2 regions of the Paenibacillus sp. FSL H8-0548 genome follow, and region 2 is predicted to be linked to the other one. Evidence: riboswitches for the same ligand, from Rfam matches in the RefSeq annotation. Region 2 holds a riboswitch; the other holds the start of a gene.

Region 1 (7,323 bases), 760 kb from region 2:
TCATTAAAATCCCCCGCTTCCTCTCTATTCGATTCAATAGGGGTCTATCCTCCCATTTAACCTTAGAGAATTATTATTATTAATTTTTTCACTATACATCTATGTTAATTATTTATCAATGGTATGTAAACTGTAAATTATTGTTTTATATCGCTTTAAACCGTTACACTTCACCACTTCAACGCGTTTATTCGATTAATTAATTTTACACTTCAACGCTTTCAAGCGTTTATTCATGTTATTTATTCATTATTCATAAACCACAAAATTCCAAATACATTAACTTACATTTATAGATTGAATTCTCATAATTTATATCCCTATTTTACAGATCTAAATTTCGCGATTTTTTTATTAATCCAAATCGATAAACCTATTATTTATAACGATAATCTACTATTTATACACGAATTTCTATCTTTTGAATCAACATGTAAAATTACAATATTTCACTATTGAATACCCCCTCTTTATCTTTTTACCAAGGTGAAACGGTCATCTCCATCCTTGGACGACGACAGCTGGTTTCATTCCCAGAAATATAGAGAAAGTATGGCGAAATGATATACTTTCCTATATTTTCAAAAAAGGTTATTGTGCCTTTCAGGCAAATTTATTGCCTCCGCTTGTAACGCTATTATTTTATAACGCTAATTGTTTTATGCACGGAAAAACAAAAAAACCCATTCGACAACTAGTTGTCGAATGGGTTTCCAAATCAATTTAATTAGCTATGAATTAGTAAGTCATGCCTGGATACAGTGGATATTGAGCAGTAAGGTCACGCACCATGCCGCGAGCCTTCGTCAAAACCTCTTGATCCTGTGGACTGTTTAGTACAAGAGCGATCACTTCTGCAATAACTTTCATTGCGTTCTCTTCCATGCCACGAGCTGTTGCTGCCGGCGTACCGATACGAATACCGGAGGTTACAAACGGGCTTGTAGGATCAAATGGAATCGCATTTTTGTTAACAGTAATACCAACCTCATCAAGAACATGCTCAGCAACCTTGCCTGTAATGTTCAGACTGCGCGTATCGAGCAGCATCAAGTGATTGTCTGTTCCACCGGATACGATGTTGAAGCCTTTAGCAACAAGCTCCTCAGAAAGCACTTTAGCATTTTTGACTACTTGTGTCGCATATTGCTTGAATTCCGGTTTAAGCGCTTCTCCGAAAGCAACGGCTTTTGCTGCGATAATATGCATCAAAGGGCCGCCTTGTGAGCCAGGGAATACCGCTTTGTCGATCGCCGCTGCCCAAGGCTGACGGCAAAGAATCATACCGCCGCGTGGTCCGCGAAGCGTTTTGTGAGTTGTAGTCGTTACGAAGTGTGCATGCGGTACTGGGCTTGGGTGAAGACCCGCAGCTACCAAACCAGCGATATGAGCCATATCAACCATGAACAATGCGCCTACGTCATTCGCAATTTTGCCAAGCGTTTCGAAATCGATTGTACGCGGATATGCACTTGCACCAGCAACAATCAGACGAGGACGGTGTTTGAATGCAAGTTTGCGAACCTCTTCATAATCAATCGTGAAGGAATCCTCCTGCACGCCGTAGGCTACGAAATTATAAAGCAAGCCAGAAGCGTTAACCGGGCTGCCGTGCGTCAAGTGACCGCCATGCGCCAGGTTCATACCGAGCACAGTGTCACCAGGCTTCAAGGCTGCAAGGTAAACCGCCATATTCGCTTGTGCGCCGGAGTGCGGTTGTACGTTTGCATGCTCAGCTCCGAACAGCTCTTTCGCACGATTGCGAGCGATATCCTCTACGATATCAACATGCTCACAGCCGCCGTAGAAACGTTTGCTTGGGTAACCCTCTGCATATTTGTTCGTAAGCACACTTCCCATTGCTTCCAATACAGCTTCGCTAACGATGTTCTCAGATGCGATAAGCTCGATGTTATCGCGTTGACGTCCTAGCTCAAGTCCTAGCGCTTTTAGTACCTCAGGGTCCTGCTTACGTAAATTTTCCATCTGAATATTCCTCCTCATAGTTAGAAAGCTTATATTTTCAATAAATACTTATAAAACTAATCATTAAGATTTAAACATCGTTATTCACATGAACCCGCAGATTGCTCTGCAGTAATATTCGTTTGCAGCTCGTAAACTGCGCGGGAACCGCCAATCAGCTTCGGCCTCGTGATCGCCATTGTCACATGAGCCTCGCCGATCCGGCGAACAGAAGGTCGAACGGGTACAGCAACCCGCTTCAAATGCATACCGATGAACGTATCTCCAATATCAATGCCCGCATGTGCTTGTACAGCCTCAACCAAGCAAGGAGACACCAGCTGACGATAGGCATAGGCTGCCATTGATCCGCCAGCCTTCGGAACAGGAACCGCACCTACGATCTCAAGTCCGTATCTCTCAGCGGCAGCACGCTCAATGACAAGAGCGCGATTCAAATGCTCGCAGCATTGATACATCGGCACGAAGCCAATTTCTCTGCGCACAGCATCCACGCCTGCATAAATTTGTGCAGCTGCATCGGTTGTTCCAGCTGTACCAATGTGATGCCCCAGCACCTCGCTGGTGCTTACTCCTATGACAAGCAGCTGATTTTCAGCAATGCTGCCTGCAGCTGCAAGCTCTCGAACAATCGTTTCTACCTGCTTTGCAATGACTCCAAGCTGTACGTTGCCATTTTCACTCATTGCGACGGCCTCCTGCTTAGGTATGGCATAGGTATGGACAATCTATTGCTCTTCAATTTGATTTACTTTATTTACTCTGGCAACATGACGCTCGCCGCCCGAGAACGGTGTTTCGAGCCAAATACGAATAATTTCCAAAGCGACTCCTGGACCAATAACGCGTTCTCCAAGTGCTAATACATTCGTATCATTATGCTCGCGAGTTGCTTTTGCAGAGAACATGTCATTCACTAGTGCACAGCGGATACCCCGTACTTTGTTGGCAGCAATCGACATGCCAATTCCTGTGCCGCAAATCAGTATACCGCGTTCTGCTTTGCTGCTCGTTACAAGGTCACATACGGGCAATGCATAATCTGGGTAATCAACGGATTGATCGCAGCTGCAGCCAACATCCTCGACCTCATGACCGAGCGATAAAAGAAAAGGTACGACCTCATCCTTCAAGCGGTAGCCTGCATGATCGGCACCAATGGCAATTTTCAACGTAAAAGACCTCCTTCGAAATAACACATTACAGTGCTAGTATACCTATTTTTGCAGAAAAAGACGAAAAAAGAGCATGACATGCTAATTAGCATGCTGCTCTTTGCCCAGGCGACCGGCCGTATGTTCCGATGCTCCACCGTGGTTAACCCACTTCCGTCGCCAGTTACATCGGAAACCGTATATTATTCTTTTATAATAGCCGAAGTCTTTCAAAAAATCAATCTTTATCGACATAGGCACTCGTGTATTTATCTTCTTGTCAGCTTGTCCAAAAGCTTCACCAGCGCGGCTTCGATTTCGTGTGCGCTGCTGTCATAAATAGACTGTGAGCCCCCGAACGGATCAACGATATCGAAGCTTGGAATACGCTGCTCCAGCTCAAGCAAACGGCTTCGCTCGGATGCTGACAGCTTCTGACCCAGCGCCTGCTTCATGTGAAGCTCCGAATAAAGCTGCTCCAGCTCCTCAATATCGGCAAGCACCTTTGCATCCATATTCGAATATTCCTTAAGTGTATAGGCCTTGTCCACCGCTTCCGGATACCATTGCAGCAGCCCTCGCTTATGATTGGACGTCATCGTCAAAATAAGGTCAGCCCAGCTAACGGCCTCACTTGTCAATGCTAATGAGGTGCTTTTATGCTCAATTTCCCGCTGCCTAAGCGCCTCTGCCGCATGCGACGAGACTGGCAGGCCATCAATGGTCGATATGCCAGCTGAGCGCACAGCAATAGTAACGCCCCTCAAAGCAGCCATTCGGCGAAGCATGGCTTCAGCCATTGGTGAGCGGCATGTATTGCCGGTACAAATAAATAAGATACGTTTCACACTGCCAACCCCTTTTCCACCCTCATATTTTCCTATATTTCAAGGTGAAACGGCTGTCGCCGTCCTTATGGCGGTGGCGCGTTTCATTCCGGAGAAATATAGAGAAAGTATGACGGAATGATATACTTTCCTATATTTCAAAAAATAAATAATATGCCAAAAACAAACAGAACCCCTCCGCCAATGGCTTCGCCATATTCGCCAAGGTTGCCGCTTACCTTTCGCCCGAGCAGCAAGCCAAGCACCGACATAAGTCCGCCAAGCAAGCCAATCAGCAATACCGTCACCCACATATTAGCCGAAAACATTCCAAGTGTAATACCTACCGAGAAGGAATCAATACTGACGCTAAGGGAGAGCACAAGCAAGCCCCACAACGATTGATGATCAAACGATTTTACTTCCTCCCCGCGCAGCGAGCTGTAAATCATATGCCCACCGAGCAGAACCAGCAAGATACCTGCCGCTGTCGTCGCTACTTCTCCAAGCAAGCTGCCTACGTACTGTCCGGTATATATCCCAGCTAGCGGCATGAACACATGGAACAAGGCAATAACGACTCCCAGCTTCAAAACATCCAACAAGCGTATGCCCTTCAGACCAATGCCGAGTCCAAGCGAAAATGCATCAAGTCCCAGAGCCAACGCTATAATGAGCAGCGTCAAAAACTGCCCTGCCTGCATATGTGCATCTACCACAGCCGATCTCCCCCATGTCCGCGCATAGTCTATATCCAACATATGCGGGATTAGGGACAAACATACTACTGATCATACAAGCTGTACTGCTGCGCAAAAAGCTGCTTATACGCGAATGATTCGATGACCGGCTGCTTTAACCAGCCGATTCATTAAAGCTGCGCCAATTCCATCCTCCTCGCAGCCTTCCGCCCATATCCGCTGCACACCTGCGCCATCAAATACTCGCAATGCAGCATACAGCCTCTGAGCAGCGGCATCAAGCTCCGCTTCGCTGCCCAAAGATAATAGACGATCCGCATCAAAGCTTCCAAGTCGCTCATCAAAGGCGAGAACGCCCGTTACCTCGCCGCGTGCTCTCGCCGCTGCAACCTGCTCTTGAATATAGAAGACAACTGCACCCGCCTCCCCCCGCACAAGCTCCAGCTCCCCCTGCGGAGCGTAATGCGTATATTTCATCCCCGGAGAACGAGGCGCAGACTCAGGCTCCGCTTCATTTGCGCTATCGATGCTTACATCCGGCACCGCCTGCTGCAGCGCTTCACGTGTAATTCCTCCCGGGCGCAATATACGTATCGCGTCAAGGCCAGTAAGTTCGATGACAGTTGATTCCAAGCCAACTCCCGTCTGCCCATCATCAACAACTCCGTCTATCCTGCCGTCTAAATCCTCTAGAACATGCTCTGCCAAAGTAGGGCTCGGTCTTCCCGAGCGATTGGCGCTCGGAGCTGCAATCGGACAGCCGGCTTGCGCAAGCAGAGCAAGCGCTGTTCTATGATCCGGTATTCGAATGCCTACGGTCGGCAATCCGGCGGTCACAAGCGGCGAGAGCGCCCCTGTCCGTACAGGAAGCACAATCGTAAGCGGACCCGGCCAAAAATGCTCCATAAGCACTTTCGCGAGCGGCGGATACGGAAGCACAAGCTCGTCCAATTGCTCGCGTGCCGCAATATGGACGATAAGCGGGTTGTCCGATGGACGGCCCTTTGCCGTAAATATCCGCTCAACGGCAGCCGTGCTCCTCGCATCCGCGCCAAGACCATAGACCGTCTCCGTCGGAAATGCGATAAGTCCGCCTTCTCTTAGCTGGCGAGCAGCCTCTGTGAGCTGAGTACTTAACTGCTCATCCGCTGCCTTCTTCACATGCCATATTTTAGTTATCGTCATCTCTATCATTCAATCCTTGCTATATAATTAAATTGTCCATTCTTTCGCTATTATAGCATATGCGTCCGTAAACGAGCAGAAACGACAGCCGCCCCTTCATAACTGAAGCTGCAGCTGCCGTTTCTTATGAAAATAACGATTTAATCCAGTCGATCAAGGACTTAAGCATTTCCCAGAGAAAAAACTTTGCTTCCGGTGCTTCTCCGCCAGGTGCCGCATCCTCTTTGGAAGCTTGCAGCGCGGTGGCTTTCTCCACAGCTGGATCTGCCTTCACCACTGCTGCCGATTGCACCGTATCCCCTGCGGGAGCCGCGGATGCCTCGCCACTCACAGCATCAATGAAGCATAACGGAGGAAATAGCACGCACCACCAATTTTGCCCGCCGCCTTCGCCCAAGGTAATAAGCAGCGACTCATAATCACCGGCTGGATAAACCTGATCGCCGTACATTTTCGTCGGGAATGGCACCATCCCAAGCTCTGCGGAAAAGTCATAGCTAAACCCGCGGCTCTCCAACACCTTTGCCGTAATGCGTTCAATTTCAGCCATATTTGCGATAATGCTTTGACGGGCTTCCTCGATCGTTTGAGGACCGGTAACCCAGCTATTCATCGCTTTAACGATCTCATCCCGCACAAGGCGTTTTACCACTTGATCCGCGGGATTATCGGAATTTGCTAATATACGAAGGCGGATAGCCTCCTGCGGAATATGACTGCTCGCGACAGCAGCGTCCATTTGCTGGGATTCCCAGCTCATAATTAAGAGAATAAGTGCAAAAATGATAAATCCATATGAGTTGCGATAAGCAAGCCGGTTGGAACGTTTGGAATGAGAATGAGTTGTTTTTGTAACATTAGAATAGGAATGAATCGAATAATTGCTGGACATACACACAAGCCCCTCTCGTCGCACCCGTCAGTGCGTCTGCTTGCGTCCCGGAACGTATCTATCCGTCATTATGTCCAGCAGCTCTACTATATAAACCTACTAATCTATCTTTTTTCCAAAAGTGATTACGGTATAATAACAGCCATAAGCTTAATCTTATATTTTTAAGAGAGAAGGACGGATCATTTGATGAGTTTCGAGAGCATGTATACGACATATCGACCGCTGCTCCATTCCATTGCCTATCGTATGCTCGGCTCGCTCAGCGAGGCCGAGGATTTAGTTCAGGACGTATTTGCCGACTATAGCGGACTAGACACCTCTAATATCAGCAACGAAAAAGCGTATTTAGTCCGAATGGTCACTAATCGATCCCTTACTGCCCTGCAATCGGCACGCAAGCGGCGAGAGGTATACGTCGGTCATTGGCTGCCCGAGCCGGATATTGCTTCTGCCGAGCAGGACCCTGCTCAGCTTTATGCAGCGCATGAAGAGCTTTCTTATGGACTGCTTGTCATGATGGAAAAGCTGTCAGCCGCCGAGAGAGCTGTCTTCATTCTTAGAGAGTCGCTTCAGTA
Region 2 (7,323 bases):
GCTTCAGCGTGCCGCCGCTAATGATCAAGCAGCGGATGTCATTTCCGTCAACAGAAATCACGTTAAGATCAACGAGTCCATCATCAATAAGTATTCTGTCACCGGTCTTCACGACTAGTGGAAGCTCCGCGTAATTGACAGGCAGACGAGTCGCATCGCCTAGCACATCCTCTGTCGTTAGAATCAGCTCTTCGCCGATAATTAGCTCGCAGGAAGCTTCTTTTAGCTTACCAATCCGTACCTCAGGGCCTTTTATATCCATCATAATTGGCACGTAAGTGTTAAGCTCGCGCGCCGCTTGTCGTATATTATTCATTCGCATGACGTGATCTTCTAATTCCCCGTGAGCCATATTCAGTCTACCAACGGTCATTCCTGCTTGGATCATTTCTTTGATCGTCGAAACGGAGTCGCAAGCGGGACCCATTGTACAAATAATTTTTGTTTTTAGCATGTTGTAGGCCTCCTCGTTTTTTTCATTGTAACGTAGTTTGTCGAAAGTGAATGAGAACTATAGTACAATGATTGTACAATAGTACTGTCGAAAGGGGCATGCGGCATGCTGGTGATTTCGGATGCGCACCAAGACAATGGAGCGGACTGGTACGAGGAGGGAGAGGGGCGAGAGCGTTCCTTTCACCTCGCGTTGGTGACCTACGGGAGATGTGTATATTGGGTGAACGAGGAGAAGGTTATTTTAGAGAAAGGAGATCTGCTTCTGGTTCCTGGTCCTAATTCTTTCTACGGGAAGAGCATTCCTACGGTCGTTCATACGAAATATGTGATCAATTTTCGAAGAGCTGAGGGAGAAGTTGTTCTGCCGCTGCTTGGGCTGCAAGAGCCGATGAAGCAAAGGCTGGGCTGCTTTGAGGTTGTGCAGGAGAGGCTTCGGGGCATTCTGATGCAATATAAGGAGAAGCCGGCTTATTATGAGCTGATGGCGGAGGCGCTGCTGGTGGAAGCTTTGATTTATTTGAATCAGGAGAAGGATCGCGGATTGATCTCCTCGGAGAAGCATCGGCGCGTAGACAGCATGAAGCAGTATATTGCGTCGCATTATCGCGAGAAGGTCACGAAGGAGGAGCTGGGCGATGTAATTAATACGACGCCTAATTACGCAGCGACCTTATTTAAATCGGTCACTAATCAGACCATTAGTGAATATGTTCATAATCAACGGATGAAGACAGCGATCTATATGCTGACGGAATCGCAGCTGATGATCAGTGAAATTGCTGAGTATTTGGGCTATAACGATGTGTCATATTTTTATCGTATATTCAAGCGCAGCACGGGAAGCTCGCCTTCTGATTTCCTGCATGAGCGTTCTTCAACGGTGTAAAGCGGGGATTCGCCAAGGTTGACTTCTCGGCAGGTTCGGATTACAATTTACCCAGAAATAGGCTTTGACCAAAGACACGATTACCTTAAGCGGGCTGTCCAGAGAGAGAGGCGAAAGCTGAGAGCTTCTCCAGCAACCGAATGTGTAATTACCCCTTTGCAGCCGTGTTATGGAACCCGTTGCTTATTTGCTCGGACGGTTGTACATAACACCGTTTCATCCCCGTTACCGGATGCTCAATAAGGATCTTGCTCTAGCTTACGGATCTGGCGTTCAGCCAGTGATATAAAGCAGCAGATCGAATGAGGGTGGAACCACGAGCTGAACGCACTCGTCCCTTTACGGGAGAGATGTGTTTTTTTTGCGTTCAACTAATTCGATCGGAGGCTGCAATATGAGTATTGAAATTACATTACCAGATGGAACAGTTAAGGAGTATCAGAGCGGTACCACACCACAGCAAATCGCGGAATCCATCAGCATGGGACTAAGCAAAAACGCAGTGGCAGGCAAGGTTGACGGCAAGCTGGTCGATTTGAATTATGCCCTAAATGCGAGCAGCCAAGTAGAGATCGTAACGCTGGATGAGGCTGCGGGACTTGAAGTTTACCGTCATAGTACAGCACATGTTATGGCGCAAGCACTTAAGCGAATTTACGGAGACAAAGCAGTGAAGCTGGCAATCGGCCCTGTCATTGAAGATGGTTTCTATTATGACATCGATATTGAGAAGCCGTTATCAAGCGATGATCTTACTGCTATCGAAGCAGAAATGAGCAGGATTATACAAGAGAATTTGCCCATCGAGCGCCGGGAAGTAAGCCGGGAGGAGGCGACAGCACTGTTTGCGCAGCTGGAGGAGCCGCTCAAGCTGGAGCTGATCCGTGATTTGCCGGAGGACGCTGTCATTACGCTTTATGAGCAAGGCGAGTTTGTGGACCTTTGCCGTGGTCCGCATTTGCCTTCAACAGGACGAATTAAAGCGTTTAAGCTGCAAAATGTAGCCGGCGCGTATTGGCGCGGCAATTCGGACAATCAAATGCTGCAGCGAATATACGGCACATCCTTCCCTAAGAAGGCGCAACTGGAGGAGCATTTGCAGCTGCTTGAGGAAGCGAAGAAGCGCGATCACCGCAAGCTCGGCAAGGAGCTGGAGCTGTTCATGTTCTCCGAGGAAGCGCCAGGCATGCCGTTTTATTTGCCGAACGGAATGACGATTCGTACAGAGCTGGAGAGTCTGATCCGCGAGCTTCAACGGCAGCGGGATTATGAGGAAGTACGTACGCCGTTCATGATGAATAGGCGGCTATGGGAGCAGTCAGGGCACTGGGATCACTATAAAGAGAACATGTATTTTACAGATGTTGACGATACGTCATATGCGCTCAAGCCAATGAACTGCCCAGGGCATATGCTCATTTTCAAAAATAGTCTGCACTCTTACAGGGATCTGCCGATTCGAATGTCGGAATTCGGTCAGGTGCATCGCCATGAATACTCGGGAGCGCTAAATGGCATGATGCGTGTTCGTACATTCTGTCAGGATGATGCCCATCTCTTCGTCAGACCCGACCAGATTGAAGAGGAGATAAGCCGCGCGATCGCATTGATCGATCATATTTATGCCGTATTCGGCTTTGCCTTTCGGATTGAGCTGTCGACAAGACCGGAGGATTCCATGGGTTCAGAGGAGCTGTGGGATCAAGCGGAGCAATCGCTGCGGAGCGTGCTGGACAGCCGAAATATTCAATATCGTGTAAATGAAGGCGATGGTGCATTTTACGGACCGAAAATCGACTTCCATATTCTCGATGCGCTTGGACGCAGCTGGCAGTGCGGAACGATTCAGCTGGACTTCCAAATGCCGGAGAAGTTCGACTTATCCTACATTGGCGAGGATAATCAGAAGCATCGGCCGGTCATTATTCACCGCGCGGTTTATGGATCGATCGACCGTTTCATCGGTATTATTACAGAGCATTATGCCGGAGCATTTCCGCTGTGGCTCGCTCCCGTTCAAGTGAAGCTTCTGCCCGTTTCGGAGAAGTATATCGATTATGCTTTGCAGGTGAAGCAAGAGCTGGCAGAAGCCGGCATTCGTACGCAGGTGGATACTCGGAATGAGAAGCTGGGCTACAAGATCCGCGAGGCGGGACTGAGCAAGGTTCCTTATACGCTGGTGCTGGGTGAGAATGAGAAAAATGCGCATACAGCTGCTATTAGGAAACGCGGCGAAGGCGACCTCGGAACGCAAGCGGTGCTTGAGGTTGTGCAGCGGTTAAAGGCTGAAATTGAGGAAAAATTATAAGGATGATTGCAATAAGTCAAGGGTAGGGAGAGGCGCTTAGCCTCTCTTTTTTTAAAGTATAGAGGCAAGTATAAGTTTGATATCTATACCCCACCTAGACTGCACTTCTTACAATAAAAACCTCACATGAGGGAGATTTCAGATGTCTACAATGTAATCCTGCAGTAGAATTAGCTCTAAAACAACGAATATGGGACTATAATAGGCTATTTATTGCATAAATGAACCAATTCAATCGATAAGCACACATAGGTGCTTAATGCCCTAGAGCAGCGGGCATTCTTGCACGATAAGCACACATATGCGCTTATGAGGTGGAATTATTGGCGGGACATGGTCATATCGTGCCGATAAGCACACATAGGTGCTTAATGCGATAGAGCAGCGAGCATTCTTGCACAATAAGCACATATATGCGCTTATGAGGTGAAATTATTGGCGGGAGATGGTCACATCGTGCCGATAAGCACACATAGGTGCTTAATGCGATAGAGCAGCGGGCATTCTTGCACGATAAGCACATATATGTGCTTATGAGGCGAAATTATTGGCGGGAGATGGTCACATCGTGCCGATAAGCACACATAGGTGCTTAATGCGATAGAGCAGCGGGCATTCTTGCACGATAAGCACATATATGTGCTTATGAGGCGAAATTATTGGCGGGAGATGGTTACATCGTGTCGATAAGCACACATAGGTGCTTAATGCGATAGAGCAGCGGGCATTCTTGCACGATAAGCACATATATGTGCTTATGAGGCGAAATTATTGGCGGGAGATGGTCACATCGTGCCGATAAGCACACATAGGCGCTTAATGCCACAGAGAGCGGGCATTCTTGCACGATAAGCACATATATGCGCTTATGAGGTGAAATTATTGGCGGTACAGGAATTAACTCCTGCACCGCTATTTTTTGAAATTTTCTTCACTAATAGCGAGCTATGTTATTAGTGAGCATACCACTTTTGGAGCAGCCTCACCTATTAACCCCCAGCTTTATAATAGGGATAGTCCATTTTTTCTTGCACCTGCCTAGCCACGTCGCCACTCGTAATAGACTCTATGAAAAATAGACCTAAATCAATCGAAGCCGAAACTCCTCCGCCTGTGAATACGTTCCCATCTCTTACGTAACGTTCTTTAACGACCTCAGAGCAATAGGGCTCTAGCAGCTCATAGGCAGAAGGATTTGTTGTCGCTCTTTTGTCCTTTAAAAAACCAGCAGCACCCCAAATTAAAGCTCCGGTACAGACCGACACCTGATACTGGACATCACGCGCTGTTTGAATCCATGATATAAATTCAGCATCATATCGAAGCTGCCTTGTTGCCATACCGCCGGGAATAAATACAACATCATAACCTGATAGGTCAGGGTAAACATGATTGATTTTAATCGTCAAGCCTCGATCATCCGTAATTTGATCCTTGTTTGAACAAAAATCCCACGATATGTTCTCATTTGCTGTTACAATCCCGAGCCGCGTTACCGATTCATAAAACCCAACAAAATCTAAAGTAGTCATTTGATCAAACAGAATGAAAGCCATCTTCATCTTAAGCACCGGCCCTTCCATGTTATAAAATAAAAAAAGCATTTGATCTATGATCAAACACTTTGCCCAGGCGTACGACAGTATGAATATGTGCTTCCTCGTGGTTCTCCACGTTAGCGCCAGTTACACATACCAAATATTTACTTTATTATATTGAGAATATTCAAATAAATCAAAGCTTTTTTAGGCGTGCTCGCCTATAACTCATGATATTACAAAGTAATACTTTGTCATACTCAATGAAAAATGAGGCTGCCTATGCGTCCAAATACCGGGAGAATGGAAGCAAGTGGAGCGCGCTGAATAGGACAATGAAGCATGCCATTTTCTGGGCGCTTATGCGAAGACTGAGCTTTCTATCAACTGTCCGGTTGAAAGGCCTCAGCCTTAGTCTTCTTTGCGCTGCCAGCTGCCGGCTTGCGAAGCAGCAAAGAAAGCGGCAGCGCAGACACAATAATAATAGCTGAGAATAAGAAGGCATCATTAATACCGAGCGTATAGGCTGCTTTATAATCAGCGGGGCTTTCGCCAATCCGAGCCTGATGAACAGCCAGCCGGGCATAAAATAACGATGTAAACAAGCCGAGCGCCATCGCGCTGAAGATTTGTCTCAGCCAGTTAATGAGCGCGGAGGCGTGACCGGACAGCTCCTTTGGAATCGCCATCATCCCGGCATTGGTCACGGGCGTCAGCGCCAGGCCCGTTCCTGTATTGCGAATAGCGAGAATAATCATTATGGTCAGCAGGCTTGTGCTTATTTGCAGCCTGCTGAACAGATACGTTGTAATAATAAGAATAGAACCGCCAACAAGGGCTAGCACCGCAGGGCCAAGCTTATAATAGTAGCGACCGGAGAAGAAGGTGGCACAGGTTAAGCAAACAGCTCCCGGCAAGAACAGAAGGCCGATATGAAAGGAGCTGAGTGAGTGGATTTCTGCCAAATATAAAGGAACAAAGTAAATACCTGAATAAAGCGCAACAGAGAGAATAAGCGAAATAATTAAGCTTACCGTAAATGTCCGATTGCGAAACAAGCGAAGCTGGAGCAAGGGCGCCTCTGTCCGCAATTGATGGATAACAAACAGAACTGCACTGCTTAAACCAACAGTCAGGCATAGCCAAAAAGCTGCCGAATGCCAGCCCCAAGCATATATATTTCCAAACAGCAGCAGGAGTGACAGGCTGCCAAGAGCAGCGAGCGCAAGTCCTATACGGTCAAGCCTAGTCTCTTTGTTTATAGGACTGGATGGAAGAATGCGATGGCCAATAATTAGGGCCAAAATGCCAATCGGTACGGTCACTAGAAAAATAAGGTGCCAATCATAGCCCTGCAGCCAGCCACTTACAGAAGGAGCCAGCGCCGTTTCAAGAATGGTCGAGAACGACCATATGCTCACAGCCAGCGGCTGTTTATCAGGCGGGACTGTTCGGTAGATTAAAGCAAGTGATACGGGCTGAATGAGTCCGCAGAAAATACCTTGTAAAATACGAAAAGCGATAAGCGCATAGATATTCCATGATAAGGCACATAAGACGGACGTAATCGTAATGCCGGCTAGACAAAAGAGAAAGACCTGTTTTCCTCCGAATCGATCCCCTGCATAGCCGCTGGCGGGAGCTATTACGCCGCAGGCAAGCGAGAAGCCTGTAATAATCCATTGCACCTTCCCCAAATCGGTATGAAAAATGCCCATAAAACCTGGCAGGGATACATTGAGTGAAACGACATGGTACATGCCTACAAATGAGCCAAAAAAGAGCGTCGCCAGCGCAGGCCAAAATGATGCTTTGGCATAAAGTGGCTCACTCCGTTTTTCGGTTAGTTCTGCTGACAACATTCAGCCTCCTATGATTAACATATTTACTCATTTCCGAATAGATTGAGGATATAAAGTCATGATAACATATCGGAATAGTTGTTTATAATTGAAATATTGTATAAAGCGATAGAAATGATTTGCTGTATTTTTAGGAATGAATGACAAGCAACAACTGCTTAATAACACTATTCGGAAGGGCCGAGGCATGAGCACGAAGCATGGCCGTTTCATATGATGAAGGGTAAAGGGCTAGCCATGAATGAGCATGAGAGGAATAGGATATCGTGGGAG

What was found. A riboswitch is a leader RNA that binds a small molecule or an ion and turns the genes downstream of it on or off. The one in region 2 is predicted to bind ZMP and ZTP.
Region 1: another riboswitch for ZMP and ZTP. It lies ahead of rpiB (ribose 5-phosphate isomerase B); the one in region 2 lies ahead of MHI37_RS01655 (DJ-1/PfpI family protein).

What each region holds. Positions count from the first base shown of each region.
Region 1 covers NZ_CP152049.1:6,948,315-6,955,637, forward strand. The annotation lists gene MHI37_RS29290 (peptide ABC transporter substrate-binding protein) at 1-4, opposite strand, end outside; gene glyA (serine hydroxymethyltransferase) at 739-1,986, opposite strand; gene MHI37_RS29300 (TIGR01440 family protein) at 2,067-2,672, opposite strand; gene rpiB (ribose 5-phosphate isomerase B) at 2,715-3,158, opposite strand; ZMP/ZTP riboswitch at 3,257-3,338, opposite strand; gene MHI37_RS29310 (low molecular weight protein arginine phosphatase) at 3,410-3,988, opposite strand; gene MHI37_RS29315 (manganese efflux pump MntP family protein) at 4,126-4,671, opposite strand; gene MHI37_RS29320 (L-threonylcarbamoyladenylate synthase) at 4,792-5,853, opposite strand; gene spoIIR (stage II sporulation protein R) at 5,978-6,745, opposite strand; gene MHI37_RS29330 (RNA polymerase sigma-70 factor) at 6,935-7,323, shown strand, end outside.
Region 2 covers NZ_CP152049.1:354,584-361,906, forward strand. The annotation lists gene pyk (pyruvate kinase) at 1-454, opposite strand, end outside; gene MHI37_RS01645 (AraC family transcriptional regulator) at 560-1,342, shown strand; gene thrS (threonine--tRNA ligase) at 1,737-3,650, shown strand; gene MHI37_RS01655 (DJ-1/PfpI family protein) at 4,640-5,212, opposite strand; ZMP/ZTP riboswitch at 5,270-5,349, opposite strand; gene MHI37_RS01660 (MDR family MFS transporter) at 5,572-7,050, opposite strand.